Regions from separate parts of the Clostridium estertheticum genome, predicted to be linked through region 2. Evidence: riboswitches for the same ligand, from Rfam matches in the RefSeq annotation. Region 2 holds a riboswitch; the other holds the start of a gene.

Region 1 (8,388 bases), 2.2 Mb from region 2:
TTCAAATAAAGCAAAACTTTATGCTGAAAAATTAGTAGAACAATTTCCGGATTCGTTATATAAAAACTCGATAGTAAAGAAAATATTGGGTATATAAAAATAAATGACATAACAAAGGTGTAATAGACATCTTTAAGATTTACTTTGGGTATACTAATTTTAAAATATGTAACACAAATTTCATAACCCTGTTACACATTTTAAAAATATCGATATAGAAGAAGTCAATTTGCAATATTATTGACTAGTAACAGTATAAGGTATACAATAATAACAATATAAACATACCCTAGCGGGGTATAATAAATGGAGGTAATAATATGATAAAAGAAGTTAATGATATAAATTTTAATGAAGAAATAGGAAATTCAGATAACATAGTTGTAGTTGATTTTTGGGCACCTTGGTGTGGACCTTGTAAAATGTTAAGTCCAGTAATTGAAGAATTAGCAAAAGAAATGGGGACAAATGTTAAATTTGCTAAAATAAATGTGGATGAAAGTCCTATAACTGCATCAACATACAAAATTTCAAGTATTCCAACAGTTATGGTATTTAATAAAGATTCTGTTAAAGAAACATTAGTAGGATTTAGACCAAAAGCTGAGCTTAAGAAAGTAATAGAGAAAAATTTATAAAATTTTAAATACCATCAAGGCATAATAGTACTTAGAAAAAAATAAAACAATAAAATAACATATATAGTTAGTAAAGTATTTTGGAGATAGATAATTTAAATTTTTATAATTTAAATAAATATCTCCATTTTTAAAGGTTTGGAATATTTACTAATGATAAAGATAAACTGTTAATTATTGTGTATCAAAGAAAAACAAGAGGAGGAGAAAGTATGAGCGAGAGATATGATATAGCTATAATTGGAACAGGTCCAGCAGGGCTAGAGGCGGCAATTAATGCTAAAATAAGAAATAAAAACATAGTAATCTTTGGGAATAAAGATCTGAGTCCTAAATTAACAAAAGCGGCAAAGGTAAATAATTATTTAGGCCTTTATAACCTTACGGGAACTGAGCTTAAAAACAAATTTGCAGATCATATCAAGGATATGGGTGTAAAGATTGTAAATGAAAAAATAAACAATGTTTATGCTATGGGGGATTATTTTGCTCTGATGGTAAATGAAAAAGTATATGAGGCTAAAGCTATAATATTAGCTACAGGTATAGAATATACTAAGCCATTAATAGGGGAAGAAGAATTCTTAGGAAAAGGAGTAGGATATTGTGCTACCTGTGATGCTCCATTATATAAGGGGAAAACAGTTGTTATAGTTGGTTATAATAAAGAAAGCGTCGAAGAAGCTAATTATGTAAGTGAGTTAAGTGGAAAAACATATTATATACCAATGTATAAAGGTGAATATAATTTAAATGAAAATGTAGAAATTATAAATAACAAGCCTTTAAAAATAGTTGGAGATGATGTGGTTACTAAGATGATTTTAGATCAAGGTGAAATAGCTACAGATGGTATTTTTATGTTAAGAGACAGCGTATCTCCGAGTCAATTAGTACCAGGTATTGAGATTGAGAATGGTCATATAAAGGTCGATAGAGATATGAAAACAAGTATAGATGGATGTTATGCAGCAGGAGATTGTACTGGCACACCATATCAATATATGAAATCTGCAGGAGAAGGTTTAGTAGCAGCATTATCTGCTGTTTCTTATGTGGATAAGTTACATGTAAATAAATAGAAATATAAATGAATTTTAATTTATCAATATAATTAATAAAACCAGGTAGTTAGCGAAAGTTAACTGTCTGGTTTTAATTTTAGAATTTATATTTTTTTATTTAACTACAAAGAAAACGTGATTTCCTATTGTCTTTATATTCGTTTTGTTTATACTTTTCATCCATCCTGAAGTAGCTATTTCGGGATTATAATAGAAAACAGCATTATAAGTAGGATCTTTACCCTTTAATGCATCTAGTACTGCAGTGTAACAGGCTGAATCAGGGATAACATTTGATTTGCCATTGTGATATACCTTTCCATTTTTAACACAAGAGAAAGCATTCTTTTGATTAATAACACCGGAAATAGATTTTGGGAAATGACTATCACTAGCACGATTTAATATAACTGATGCTACGGCAAGTTTGCCACTATCAGGCTCGCCACAACTCTCAGCATATACAACTTGAGACATTAAATAAATATCATTATCGGTAATACAAATTGAGCTATTTGACTTATTAAATACTTCTACTGCCTCTACTTGTTCATTATATAAATCTTTACTTTCTGATCCAAATGAATACAAATGTTCACCACTTACGCTTAAACTAGGAAATGCTAAAAATAATGTTAGCATCATACATGATAAAAAAGTAAGCTTTTTCATATTTTTTCTCTCCTTTTGCCTGCGGAGTTAGCTGACGGGTTCGGGAAAGGTTTAACCTACACAATTAGTGATTCACCCCAGATGCTTGGTTCCTCCGCGTATTTTTTACTTCGGCTAATATAGTATTACCTATAGTGTGAAAATAATACATTAATATTTTATTATATAACATAAAGCAGTGTAAAATGAATAATATAGACTTATTGATTTTTTAGATCAGTATAGGATTTAATATAATTAGCATATGAAGTTTCTACGTCCTTAAATAGTTTATTAGACGAAGTATATAAAGATTCCAATACTTTCGGAGTTATCGATGCATTTGAAGTTTTAGAATTTTCATTTGTCATAGCAATTTTGAAATCACTTAAGTAACTTTCGTATTTATCTAATAAAATTTTGAAGGATTCATAAGTGGGAATTGCGGAGGTAGGAACAGTTAAAATTTTAAATGTACTTTTAAGATTGTTTAGTTTTGAGAAATCATCATCAACTAGTTTTGAAAGATTATAATAGGACATCTCTTTTTTTCTCACTTTTATTGTATATGAGTAAAGATTACTTTTAATATTTAAGAAATCAGTGGATAGACCATCAATATCACTTATAAATTCTTGGTTTTGACGTGACTTAAGAACTGTTTCCTTTTTTATCATTACAGCGGTATCACTGTAATCAAGAATATTATCAATGAAAGTTAAAGAGATTTTTGGCAGTGATATTGAAGCATTATGAACATCTATTAATGAATAAAAATTTATGCAGTCATTTCTAAAAGTTTTAAGATTCTCCATAGACGTTTCTACATCATTTCCAGAAGGATTATTTAAAATTGCTAAAGTCTGTCTATATATTAATAAATTTTTATCTAGGCCAGATTTTAAATTATCGTTATCTTTTTTATATTTAGTAGTAGGCTGTGAATTTGATAAATTAGCTTTAAAGACAGATAAATCATTAATAATTTTAGGTAATTGTTTTTTTGCATAGTCAACATCTATTGTTTTATTGCTATTAAATTGGGATACATTTTTATTGACATCATTTATACCGTTAATGTTGGTTATTAAAGTGGTTTTATAGGAACTATATACATTAGTTATAGATGAATAGTGACAAATCAAGAAAATACCTATGGAGAGCAAAATAGTTGATAAAAAAATTATTAGTTTAAGGTTTTTTCTCTTGTTACTAGTATTTATAATATTTTTATTTATACCCAAAATAATTCACTCCTTCAATAATTTCATTATATTCTTATATTAATATGATACATATATTATTCTAGTTAAATTGCAGAATTATACTATTTTAAATTTAAAAGTATTATACATTTAATATAATAAATTTTAACATAGGCTTAATTGTTACAATAAAATTAACTTATAATATGTACTAATAAAGCAAAGCATAGTGTATAATTGGAAGTAAGAGTTTTAGTAGAGGGGTGTGAGCTTTATGGAAGTATATAAGTTGATTATGAACACGATCAAAAATATAAGTGTATATTCAATTCTAGATATACTAGTGGTGGCTTTTATATTTTACAAAAGTTACATGCTAATGAAGGAAACAAGAGCTATACAGTTATTAAAAGGAATTATTTTTATTTTTGTACTTATTCCAATAAGTCAGTTTCTTAATTTAACAGTATTAAACTGGATATTAAACAAAACAATAACAATTGGTGTTTTAACTATTGTTATCATCTTTCAACCAGAGATAAGAAGAGCCTTAGAGCATATTGGAAGAACGGCTTTTGCTGATAAGCACATATTTGAAGATGAAGAGGTAATGGAGAAGGTTATAACTGAAATTGTTAATGCTGTTGAAATATTATCGAAAAGCAAAACAGGTGCACTAATAGTAATAGAACAAAGAACAGGTATTGGGGAAATAATTAAAACAGGAAATACTCTAGATGCTGTAATATCTGCAGCCTTATTAGAAAATATATTTGTAGTTAACACTCCCCTTCATGATGGAGCTACAGTAATAAGAAATGATAGAATAATAGCTGCAGGGTGTTTTCTGCCTTTAACTAATAGTGATAAAATAAGCAAAAAGCTTGGAACAAGGCATAGAGCAGCAATAGGAGTAACAGAAACTTCAGATGCTTTAACAATAATAGTATCAGAAGAAACAGGCACTATTTCTCTTGCAATGAATGGAAGATTAATGAGAAACTATGACAAGGATAAGCTTAAAAATGTACTTGTTCAAATAATAAAGAGAAGACAAACTAAAAAAGTAACATTAAAGGAGAGAGTAAAGGCATGGATAAAGAACGGAAAGAACAATTAATAATTAAAATTTGCTGTGTAATAGCTGCCTTTGCGCTATGGCTTTTCATAACAGGAACGGAAAATCCGTTGACTGCTTACAAAATTAAAAATGTACCTGTAACAATGTTAAATAGCGACGTATTAACTAAGTCAAATCTTGTTTTAGTTTCAGGACAAGATTTAACAACATCCCTAAATATTAAAGGAGCCAATACTAGCATACTTCTGGCTATGAAAGCATCTGATTTTACGGTGGTTGCAGACTTAGGCGCATATGCGCTTAAAAGTGGAGAATATAAGATACCTATTGAAATAAAAAAAAGTCCAGATAATATAAATGTGGTAAATAGCGATGGTCTTTTTATAACAATACAGTTAGATGAACTTACTAAGAAAAAGTTGCCTATAAATGTAAATGTAAGTGGAAAACCTAAAGAAGGTTTTTACGCATCAAAGCCAGAGCTATCATCAGATTATGCTACGGTATCAGGCGGTTCAAAGGTTATAAGTGAAGTGAAAAAAATAGTGATTGACGAAAATATACAAGGTTTGGAATCAAATACATCGAAAGAATACAAGCTTAAAGCGGTAGATGAATCGGGAAAAGAAATAAAAGATGTTGTTGTAAGTCCAGCCTATATCAATGTTAAAACTCTTGTAAAAAAGACAAAATCCGTAGAGGTTACTGTGAAAACTGCAGGAAGTTTAGATGCTAAGTATACGTTAGGAAGCATAAAGGCTGTACCGGATACAGTAGATATAACAGGGAGCTTAGCTGAACTTGATAATCTGAAATACTTAAACACAGAAGAGGTTGATTTAAGTAAAATAACTAAGAGTACAACCGTTGAAGCAAAGGTTATAATTCCAAAAGGATTAAATTTGGTCGGTGGGGATGCTATGGTTAAGGTTCAAGTTAATTTAAGTAGTCCAAATGCATCAAGTGGAGCAGCTACGACAGAAAAGGTAGACAAGACAGTTCAAAAGGATTTAAGTTTAGACATCAAGTACAATAATTTGGGTGAGACTTATTTAGCAACGTTAGATAGTAGTAAGACATCAATATCGGTTTCCGGATTAGAATCAGTTATTAATAATCTGGATTTAAATAATTTTTCCGCGAAAGTAGATTTAACAGGTTTAACAGAGGGCAAACAAAGCGTGAAAGTAATTGTGTCTATGCCAAAAGGAGTAACTTTAGTATCACACAACCCGGATAAAATAGGAGTAACTATTACGAAAAAGCAAACGGAGGTACCAGTGAGCAATGACAATAAGAGTAAATAATATAACTTTAGATATAGATGAACCAATAGACGATTTAATGATAAAAGCTGCAAAATTAATGAGAGTTTCTGATAGTGAAATAAAGAAAATTAAAATAGCTAAAGAATCTATAGATGCTAGGAAAAAAAATAATATTAAGTTTAATTATGCCGTTAACATCACAATGGATAATGAAATAAATGTAGTCACGAGAGCGAACAATAAAGATGTTAAGCTTGAAGAAGACAAATACGAGGCTGAGTTTGAATTTGGAACTAAAAAAATGAAGCATAGACCAGTAATAGTAGGAATGGGACCAGCAGGAATGTTTGCTGGTATTCTTATGGCACAAAAGGGATATAAACCGTTAATTATCGAAAGAGGAGAAAAGGTAGAGAATAGAACAAAGACCATAAATAAATTTTGGACAAGAGCAGTATTAAATACAGAATCTAATGTGCAGTTTGGTGAAGGTGGAGCAGGGACTTTTTCAGACGGAAAGCTAACTACAAGAATAAAGGACACTAGGTGTGATTATATATTAGAAGAATTTGTAAAGGCGGGTGCACCAGAAGAAATAGTATATATTGGAAAACCTCATATAGGTACAGATGTGTTAAAAGACGTTGTGAAGAACATTCGTGAAACTATTATTAAGTTAGGCGGAGAAGTAAGATTTAACAGTAAACTTGAAGATATTAAGATTAAAGATGGAAAACTGCAGAGCTTAATAGTAAATGGAGAAGAAATACCCTGTGATAATTTAATTTTAGCACCGGGACATAGTTCAAGGGACACTTACGAAATGTTATATAAAAATGGCGTATCTATGTCTAGTAAACCATTTGCAGTAGGGGTTCGAATAGAGCATCCACAAGATATGATTAATGAAAATCAATATGGAAAATATGCAAGTCACCCGAGACTAAAAGCTGCAGATTACAAGCTTACTTATAAAAGTAGCAAATTGGGCAGAGCAGTATATAGTTTTTGTATGTGTCCAGGAGGAGCTGTAGTATCCGCAGCGTCAGAACAGGGAAAACTTGTAATAAATGGTATGAGTGAGTACAATAGAGATAAAAAAAATGCAAACTCAGCGATAGTTGTATCAGTAGGACCTAAAGACTTCGCCTCAGATAATCCACTGGCTGGCATTGAATTTCAAAGGTATTATGAGGGACTAGCATATAAGATAGGCGGAGAGAACTATAATGCACCAGTGCAATTAGTTGGTGATTTCCTTAAGGGCAATGTTAGTGATAAAATAGGGAGTATAAAGCCAAGTTATACACCTGGTTATAAATTAGCAGATCTTACTAACTGTTTACCTACTTATGTAACAGATACTATAAAAGAGGCTTTACCTAATTTTGAACATAAGATAAATGGGTTTTCAAGAAATGATGCAATACTTACTGGTATAGAAACAAGAACGTCTGCACCAGTAAGAATTGATAGAAATGAAGAGTTTCAAAGTATATCTTTAGAGGGGTTATACCCAGCAGGAGAAGGAGCTGGATATGCAGGTGGAATAATTTCTGCGGCAGTTGATGGATTAAAAATTGCTGAAAGTATAATGAAAAAATGGAAATGTGTATAATAATTTCTCTAAACTCTTGATTTTCCTTTATGAAGTTTGTTAAAATGGTACAGAAGATAAAAAATGCAAAACAGGAAACAATAATACACATCAGATAAATATTAAAGTTAATACATAATACAAAATATATAATATAAAATATATAATCGAGGGAGTGTAATTGAATGAGTAAAACATTTGATAAAATTTTAGACACAGCAAAAGCACAAGGAATGAAAACCGTAGTAGTAGCTGTAGCACAGGATGAACCAGTACTTGAGGCAGTTCGTGATGCTAAGAAAAATGGTATAGCAAATGCAATACTAGTAGGAGATAAAGAAAAAATAATATTTATTGCTAAAAACATAGGTATGGATGCATCAGAGTTTGAAATTATTGATGAGAAGAATGTTTCTAAAGCCGCATTAACTGCAGTTCAGATTGTATCATCAGGAAAAGCTGATATGCTTATGAAAGGGTTAATTGATACAGCAACATTCTTAAGAGCCGTTTTGAACAAGGAAGTAGGTCTTAGAACTGGGAAACTAATGTCACATGTAGCTGTATTTGAAATACCAGAGTATGACAGACTAATATTTTTAACAGATGTTGCTTTTAATATGTATCCAGAACTGAAAGAAAAAAAGAGCATAATAAACAATTCAGTAGCAGTAGCAAAAGCGTGTGGAGTTGAGCTTCCTAAAGTCGCAGTAGTTTGCGCAGTAGAAGTAGTAAATCCAGGAATGCCAGCAACACTAGATGCAGCAATGTTATCGAAAATGAATGATAGAGGTCAGATAAAAGGCTGTATTGTTGATGGACCTTTATCTCTTGATATTGCAATATCTGAAGAAGCTGCAAATCACAAAAACATACAAAGTCCA
Region 2 (8,388 bases):
AACCTGTGGTCATATACTTATATCCTGATTTATCTCCATCATCTAATCGCCATTCAATTAGTGAATGAATAACATTACTAGAATCTTTACCCCTAAATAGCTTTTCTATAGGTTGCTTGTCATCTAAATGACAGTTGGGTATAAGATTTTGCATAAGCAATAACATTAAAAGGCTTTTACCTCCACCATTTGCGAGGTCATACAAAGTATTGCTACAAGAAAGCTCCATTTTAAAATCATCATATGTTTGAGTACCATTATTATATTTAACATTGTTTATTCTTATCCTGTTTATTTGCGGCATTAATTAAGTCCTCCTTCTGACATTATCGCGTAAAGCCTACCTCTGAAGTCTTCAAAGTAATTTTCTATAAGCGCCTTAAATCTAACGCTTGCATAATACCGTTCCTCTACCTCAATAAAAAGGTTCTGCTCTTTTAGAAAATTAAAAACAATTTTTATATACCCTAGCTTCGAACTTTTATAGGCTCTAGCGTTTACGGATAAATCAGTTGAGTGAGTTAAAGGGAGTTCATCCCACAAAAGAGCTATGGCACTAAAACTATTCTCCTCAAGTTCATTTTTCACTATTACATCCATTTTACTAATAATACTTGAAAGTGATCCATCAACGCTCCGCAGAACATCCTCACTTTTTATATATTCTTGAAGTGTGTAACTTGATGAATCTTTATAAAACAGCGTAATAATATTATAAATAATAAAATAACACATATATAATTCTTTATTAACCTTAAGCCCTAACATCTTCCTTAATTCTTCATTAGTATAACCAAACACCTTATTCTTTTCTCCAGCCGTAATAAATAAAGCACCCTTGTATTGGTATAAAGTTAAATTTAGCTTTTCAATCATGCTAGCAAATATATTATACATTTCCATGTTTGAATTATATTCCTCGTATAAGTCTGTATTTTCGCTGCTGCTTACATTCTCGCCAGTAATAAGCTTTGCAAACAGCTCAAGGGCTTTCTCCATATTCCAGTTATCCAATTTACTTCACCCTTTCAAATTTTATATTGGTAATTTTAAACAAAGATGATATTTCTATTACATCCTCAGGCATTGGTATTACTCTAAATTTAAGACCTATAAACTCATAACGATTTTCAGGCGTTAATATATTAATTATTATTTTATCAAAGATAGTTTTTTCGTCGACGTCAAGCTTAGATAAATCATAATAATTTTTTTGAGCAATATGCAGTATAAATGAATAATAATCTCCATTTTTTAAGATATCTCCTTTAAATTTACCTGCTAAATACAAATTAAATTCTCTTAAAGAAAATTGACCTTTCTCCAAAATGAATTTCATTAATAAATTCATAAATATTATGAAATTAGAAGCTATTCTTTCTTCCTCTATATCGTCAAGTGATTTATATTCTGTTTCTTTATAAGTTGTAACCTCTTCTATATCTTCCTCATTATTGGGTCTGTAGGTTAAAAGCTCATCTGTATTTTTCAAATTAAAAGTCTTACTAAACTTTATCTTTAAAAGCGGATTCATAAGATAAGCTAAAAGTGAAGCATTATCCAAAAGGAGAGTCCTTTGATAAACGGTTTTAAAATCAAAAGACATCCTAAGTTTATTTAATGTTACCTTTTTAATAATTTCGTCCGATTTTATCTTAAGGTCAGTAGAAGAATTTAAAAGTGCACTATGCTTTGAAATAGCTCGTTTAATCTCAGTTTCTAGATTATAAATATACTCCCTATTTTTTAAGAAATCCTCAGTATTGTGGCTTTCATTTTCCTCCATTCTCTCAAGAGCAATTTCTATTAGTTTCCTATTCTTATCAAATAGACCTTGTTCTTCATCAAACCACTTCATACTATTATTAAAAAGTTCATCTGCCTCTTTTATCCCCTCAGCAACGTTGTAACTCAAAATATTCAAGATTTCATTCTTTCTTTGCATTAATTTACTAACTTCATTATTAATACGTTTTACAACTTCAATACCACCTTTAAAATTCTTAGACTCAATCATTTTAGAGAGCAGTATCTGTTGAATACTTATTTTGCTCTCGTCCTTTATTTCCTTTGTATCAAGGTAAAACTCAATGGCCTCAGATGTTATATAATAACGTATTGTATTATCTAATATTTTGGATTCAATTAGTTTAATCCTAGATGACATCTGCTTCTTTTGAGCAGGGTCAAAATAATTATACGAAAAAGGTTTTCCATCATTTATAATTTTCTCAAAAATATAATTTACAAGTAAACTATTCTCTTTTTCATCTAGGTACAAATTATAATCTCGTTTTAGAATTTCTGTAGTAAACCTAGAAAACTTTTCAAAAGAAACCCCTGTATCATTAAAATTATTTTCTTCTATAAATAATCTTAACGATGCTACTACTATGTACCCCATATCAATAAAATTATATTTACCTTCCTGAAATAGGTCTAAAGATATCTCCCTAATCTTAAAAAAAGGATAATACTTTTTTAGGTTTTGCATTCTTTCATTATGTTCACTTATTATCTCATCCATAAAATCAAATTCATTATTCAAAATCTATCCACTCCTGATTTATATCTATTAATATAACTACACTCCCATATATTTCCTCAAACATAAGGTTCTTCCTTTCTTAGATCGTATATAATCTACTTATATTATAAATCATATGGTTATTTTTTTCATTAATAATTATATATATGTTTTAAGTGACCCCTAAAGACAATATATGATTTTGGAATCAAATAAAAATCTACTAGTAAATAATCTTTTGGATGTGGATAACTTCCGTTTATGACATAAAAATGACATTTTAGGAAGTTTTACTTGTATTATGGTTTTTTATAATGCATTATGTATATAAAGCTTGTTAAAATTCAAATAATGAAATGATTGGTGATAAATTGTGATAAATCTTGAAAAAAGAAAAAAAAGAAGAATAAGAAAAAGAATAAGATTTGGTTTAATAATATCAGTTATAGTTGTTCTGTCATGTTTAATATTTTATATTAATAGCAATAGTAAAGTAAAGAAAGTCTCTCCTACTAATGCAGAAAACAGCTTAAAAAAAAGTGTAGCAACACCAAAAAAAGTGACTTTAAAACCAAAGTTAAAATCACCAACTGCAGATTTTTATAAACATATTTATAAGTCAGATGGACATAAAATAGCCTATCTTTCTTTTGATGATGGACCTTCTGCCAACAATACTCCTTTGATTTTAAAGACTTTAGATAAATATAATATAAAGGCAACTTTTTTTATAGTGGGTAATATGGCAATAAAATATCCTGATTTGGTAAAGAAAGAATTAGCAGATGGACACTCCATTGGTAACCATTCATATTCACATAATTATAAGTATCTTTACTCTAACACTAACACTTTTATGAGTGATATTAACAAATGTGATACTATATTGAAATCAATCCTTGGTAGTAATTTCAGTACTAAATTAGTGAGATTTCCAGGTGGGTCATTTGGTGGCAAACTAGAACCTTTTAGAGAATCACTTAATAGTGCTGGATACAATTATGTTGATTGGAATGATTTAACTGGTGATGCAGAGGGACAAAATATTCCAGTATCTAAATTACTAAGTAACCTAAAAAAGAATACTGAGGGAAAAGACCATGTAGTCATTTTAATGCATGATTTCTTTACAAAGTCAACAACTGCCCAAGCATTACCACAAGTTATTGAATATTTAAAATCTCAAAAATATTCATTTAAAACACTTAATTAAATGATACTATAAAAGATAGAGCCCATGGATAATATTTATCCATGGGCTCTATTTCCGTTAGTAATTTCAGTTTTACAAAAAGTTCACACTTAACATTTAGTTAATACTAAATGTTAAAATACAATATTTAACTGATAAGAAGATATTACAAATAATTAAAATAAGCTTCAATCCATAACTACTAACAATTAGAAAGGTATTACGAAATTAAAAAAATTAAAATAATAGCCGCAGGTTAGCAATCGGAGAATATTTTTAGCTCCTTTTTAATATGTTAACAATTATTGAATGATTACCCATATATTTAAGTTTTATAGTGTATGATAACGGTTTCAAATAGTACTTAATCCCCCTTGTGGTAAGGATAGGAGAAAACATATTATTTACTTTTTCTACATAAATCCGGTGTAAATCTTTAAATAACCCAAATTGACATTTTTTACGAGCTGTATTATTATATCAGAGTAGCCGAATCTTCTAAAAGAAGTACCGGGGATTTAATTTTGGGGTGAAACTTAATTCACAAAGTGGGGTACCTCTACCCTAACCCGTCAACTAACCTGGAAGGCATTAGGAGGAATAATGATTAAATTTAAAAAACACAAATCAATTTTTTTAGCATCAGCATTAACAATTGGTATTTCAATAATTTCATCACAAAATATATTTGCAGCTACCTTGACAACTAGAAATTATACTGTGAAAAGTGGAGATACTTTATCTAAAATAGCACAAAAATATAAGGAATCATTAACTACGCTAAGGAAAGATAATAACAAATGGAATGATTCTATTTTTCCTGGACAAGTTCTCAAGGTTTCAGGGACAACTAGCGTTACTGTAAAAAAAACTGTACCTAGTTTAAAGGCTGCAGCACCAAGCACAAAAAAATACACAGCAAGCGATTTGAACTTACTAGCTAGATTAATAACTGCAGAAGCAGGAGGAGAATCATATATTGCTCAAGTTGCTGTGGGTGCAGTAGTTATGAATAGAGTTAAGAGCAGCGAATTCCCCAATTCGATTAGTGCTGTAATTAATCAAAAATATAACGGTTCTTATCAATTTACCTGTGTACAAAATGGCAACATTAAAAGACCTGCACCTGCAAGCGATGTTAAAGCTGCACTTGCTGCAATTAATGGAACTAATCCAATAAAAAATGCATTGTTTTTTAATAATGGCGTTAAAAAATCAGGTTCCATAAAAATTGGTAATATGATATTTATGTAGTCTATAAAATAAAAATTCTTTTTATACTAAATCATAATCTACCCCCTAGAGTGGACAGTAATATGCTCCCTTTAAAGTAAACAGATTAAACAATAAAAATCTGTTTACTTTAAAGGGAGCATTTATATATATATAATAATAAAACCTATATCCATATACCGTCTCCATATGTGGTAAAATAGTTTATGACATTAGGAAACACTTTTTTCGGAGGCTAAAGTTATTTTTGAATTATAATAAAAAATGATTCCTCTGAATTTTAGATATATAAATGGACGCGTATTTCCAAATAAACTTTATTTATTGAGGAGGACATATGTTATGAGTACCACAAATAAAGAGTTAAATCGAAGCAAACTACATAGAAATTTAAAAAATCGACATATCCAAATGATTGCACTTGGAGGTGCTATCGGAACAGGACTTTTCTACGGGTCTGGGACTACTATTAAAATGGCTGGACCAGCAATTTCATTTGCTTATGTTATTGGTGGGATTATCATTTACTTGATTATGCGTGGCCTGGGAGAAATGTCTGTTCATAATCCTGTATCTGGTTCATTTAGTTATTATGCGAATGAATATTGGGGGGAATTCCCAGGATTCTTTTCAGGCTGGAACTATTGGTTTAATTATATAGTTGTCAGCATGGCAGAATTATCAGTAGTCGGTATTTATGTTAATTATTGGTTCCCAAACATACCAATATGGATATCAAGTGCTATCTTTTTATTAGTAATTACATTAATTAATATTGCTAGTGTTAAAGCTTATGGTGAAATTGAATTCTGGTTTACAATTATTAAAGTTGTAGCAATCATTTTAATGATTGGTTTTGGTATATTTATTGTGTTATTTGGAATAGGAAATCATGGAATAGCTACAGGCATCAGTAATCTTTGGACACATGGCGGTTTCATGCCAAATGGAATCTGGGGTGTTCTCACTTCACTAGTAGTTGTTGTATTTTCTTTTGGTGGAGTTGAACTAATAGGCATCACTGCTGGAGAGGCTGATAATCCATCGATAACTATACCTAAGGCAATAAATCAGGTTGTATATAGAATACTTATATTCTATGTAGGTGCACTATTAATTTTGATGTGTCTTTACCCTTGGAACATGGTAGGTACACAAGGCAGCCCATTCGTTTTAATTTTTTCTAAAATGGGTATAGCAGGTGCTGCTACAATCTTAAATTTTGTAGTTTTAACGGCTGCACTTTCAGCTTATAACAGTGGCCTATACAGTAATGGTCGTATGCTTTACAGTCTCGCACTTCAAGGAAATGCCCCAAAAATACTTGCAAAAGTCAGTAAAAGAGGTACTCCCTATGTTGGAATACTTGTTTCCTCATTATTTACAGCAATAGCAGTTATATTAAATTTTCTAATACCAGGTAAGGTATTTCTATATTTAATATCAATTGCAACTATCGCAGGAATACTCAACTGGACAATGATTATGATTACTCAAATTAAATTTAGAAATAAAATTGGTCCAGTCGAAGTTGAAAAGCTTGAATTTAAGCTTCCGTTCTTTCCTTATTCAAATTATATTTCCATAGCATTTATGGCTATGATTGTAATACTTATGGCTTTCTTACCTGATTTTGTATATGCATTATACTTGTGTCCAGTTTGGGTTATAATATTGTATATTGCTTATATGATTAAAAAAAAGACTGCAAACAAATAAAATGCCTTTGTGCAACATTTTATTTGTTCCAATCTAATCTAACAGAACCTTCTTTTTAAACTACACTATTGGTACCGATCTTTTATTATTTTAAAACATTTTTAATTTTAATAATGGACACTTCATTCATTCCCATTTCCATAAGTTTCTTAATCATATGTAACTAAACTTAAATTTATCTACCCTAAAATTCGCAGTTCAAACTCCTTATTGCAACTGGGACATTTTACTGTATGTTTTCCCCTCAATCGTTTCAAACGAAGCATCTTCTTGCAATGTGGACATTTGCGAAAACGATGTGTTTTAATCTCTTTAATTCTTCGAATCTCAAAAGCCCCTTTTGATTTAATAGGTTTAAAAAATTTCATAAATTTTTCATTTTCCATGTTTCTTTTGTAAACATTTCGAGACAATGCTCTAAAAACAATCCAAATTAAAATAGCAAACATAATTCCTCTTATAATAGTAGAATTGATAAAAGCATTCGCAACTATCAAAACAAAATATAGAGCAATCAAAGCAAGGTACAATTGATCTGTACCATATCTTCCATACATAAATTGTGCTAACTTGTTTTTAAAATTTCCCATTCTATTCACTCCTTATTAATATTTTCGTCATCAGCACCCACAGAACAGTTTCGCTAAACAAAGACCTAAGCATATCCTATTTAAACTTATTGTTGGCATGCCAAAGTCCTGACTCTGCTGCTGATACGCACGACCACCATTTTGTATTTGATTTAATAATCTTTGATATTCAAGATTGTTTGGTTCCATTTGCACTGCTGTTTTTGCGTGATTTAGTGTTGTAATTGTGTTGCCTAAACCGGAATTTACAATTGCGCTGTAATAATACCACTTTGCATTCCTAGTTGTGATAGCCTCCAGAACATTAAGTGCTTCGTTAAAGTATCCTGCATTCAAATAGCTATCAACCGAATCAAATTCGGAATATTCATGTTTTTGCCTTTGACCACCACTGAAAGAACCAAATCCTTCAAAAGGGTTGAAGTCTCTAAATGGATCTTCTCCTCCATAAGAACTGTTCCTATTACCGTATGAACTTTGCTCACTGTAATCTCCGCCGCTACTGTTTTGGGTAGTTTTCCCTCTTTTTATCTGTTCGTAAGCAGCGTTAATCTCACTCATTTTTCTTGTGGCATCAGCATCTCCTTGATTCAAGTCTGGATGGTATTTTTTCGCTAGTTTGCGATAAGCTTTAGTAATTTCTTCTTTTGAATCATTTGAAGAAACTCCAAGCACTTCGTAAGGATCTGATATCATTATTTGTGCACCCCTTTTGTCTTGTTTTTTTCTGCTTCATACTTTGACCAGACACCTGAATATAGAATATTTTCAATTAATCCCTTATTTTGATCAATTGGTAACCTTTTATAATTTTCAATACAGTCAGCCATAAGCAGATTTAAAATATCATAAAATTCTTCAGATGATGACATCATCATCGGATTATATCGCTCATTTTTTATATCAGACTTTAAATCCATACAACCATCCATTATATAAATAAATTTGCCAAGTGATGTTCCAAATGTTCGTAATTTATCCGCATATTCATCTTCCCTTAAAACGAAAATTTCGCCCATTAGTTCCCCAAAACATTTTGCAGGAACATCAGGGTTAAGCTCTCCTGATTTTTCTAATTCATAAAGCTCGCAAAGACACTTGCAAATTACCTTGCATTGATTTGGATA

Evidence for each region. Region 2 has a riboswitch for cyclic di-AMP ahead of A7L45_RS08900 (cell wall hydrolase). Riboswitches for the same ligand answer to the same signal wherever they lie in the genome.
Region 1: it holds a riboswitch for cyclic di-AMP, as region 2 does, so the genes downstream of both, A7L45_RS21025 (cell wall hydrolase) here and A7L45_RS08900 (cell wall hydrolase) in region 2, are expected to answer to the same signal.

Annotation. Positions count from the first base shown of each region.
Region 1 covers NZ_CP015756.1:4,530,553-4,538,940, reverse strand. Annotated here, with positions in the region: gene A7L45_RS21040 (tetratricopeptide repeat protein) at 1-97, shown strand, start outside; gene trxA (thioredoxin) at 321-638, shown strand; gene A7L45_RS21030 (NAD(P)/FAD-dependent oxidoreductase) at 851-1,720, shown strand; gene A7L45_RS21025 (cell wall hydrolase) at 1,817-2,374, opposite strand; cyclic di-AMP (ydaO/yuaA leader) riboswitch at 2,377-2,500, opposite strand; gene A7L45_RS21020 (hypothetical protein) at 2,575-3,597, opposite strand; gene cdaA (diadenylate cyclase CdaA) at 3,833-4,678, shown strand; gene A7L45_RS21010 (CdaR family protein) at 4,651-5,946, shown strand; gene A7L45_RS21005 (NAD(P)/FAD-dependent oxidoreductase) at 5,927-7,525, shown strand; gene ptb (phosphate butyryltransferase) at 7,690-8,388, shown strand, end outside.
Region 2 covers NZ_CP015756.1:1,927,208-1,935,595, reverse strand. Annotated here, with positions in the region: gene A7L45_RS08920 (coiled-coil domain-containing protein) at 1-304, opposite strand, end outside; gene A7L45_RS08915 (DUF6063 family protein) at 304-1,014, opposite strand; gene A7L45_RS08910 (hypothetical protein) at 1,016-2,548, opposite strand; gene A7L45_RS08905 (polysaccharide deacetylase family protein) at 2,901-3,740, shown strand; cyclic di-AMP (ydaO/yuaA leader) riboswitch at 4,197-4,325, shown strand; gene A7L45_RS08900 (cell wall hydrolase) at 4,323-4,973, shown strand; gene A7L45_RS08895 (amino acid permease) at 5,295-6,671, shown strand; gene A7L45_RS08890 (BRcat domain-containing protein) at 6,851-7,261, opposite strand; gene A7L45_RS24055 (DnaJ domain-containing protein) at 7,292-7,957, opposite strand; gene A7L45_RS08880 (DUF5685 family protein) at 7,957-8,388, opposite strand, start outside.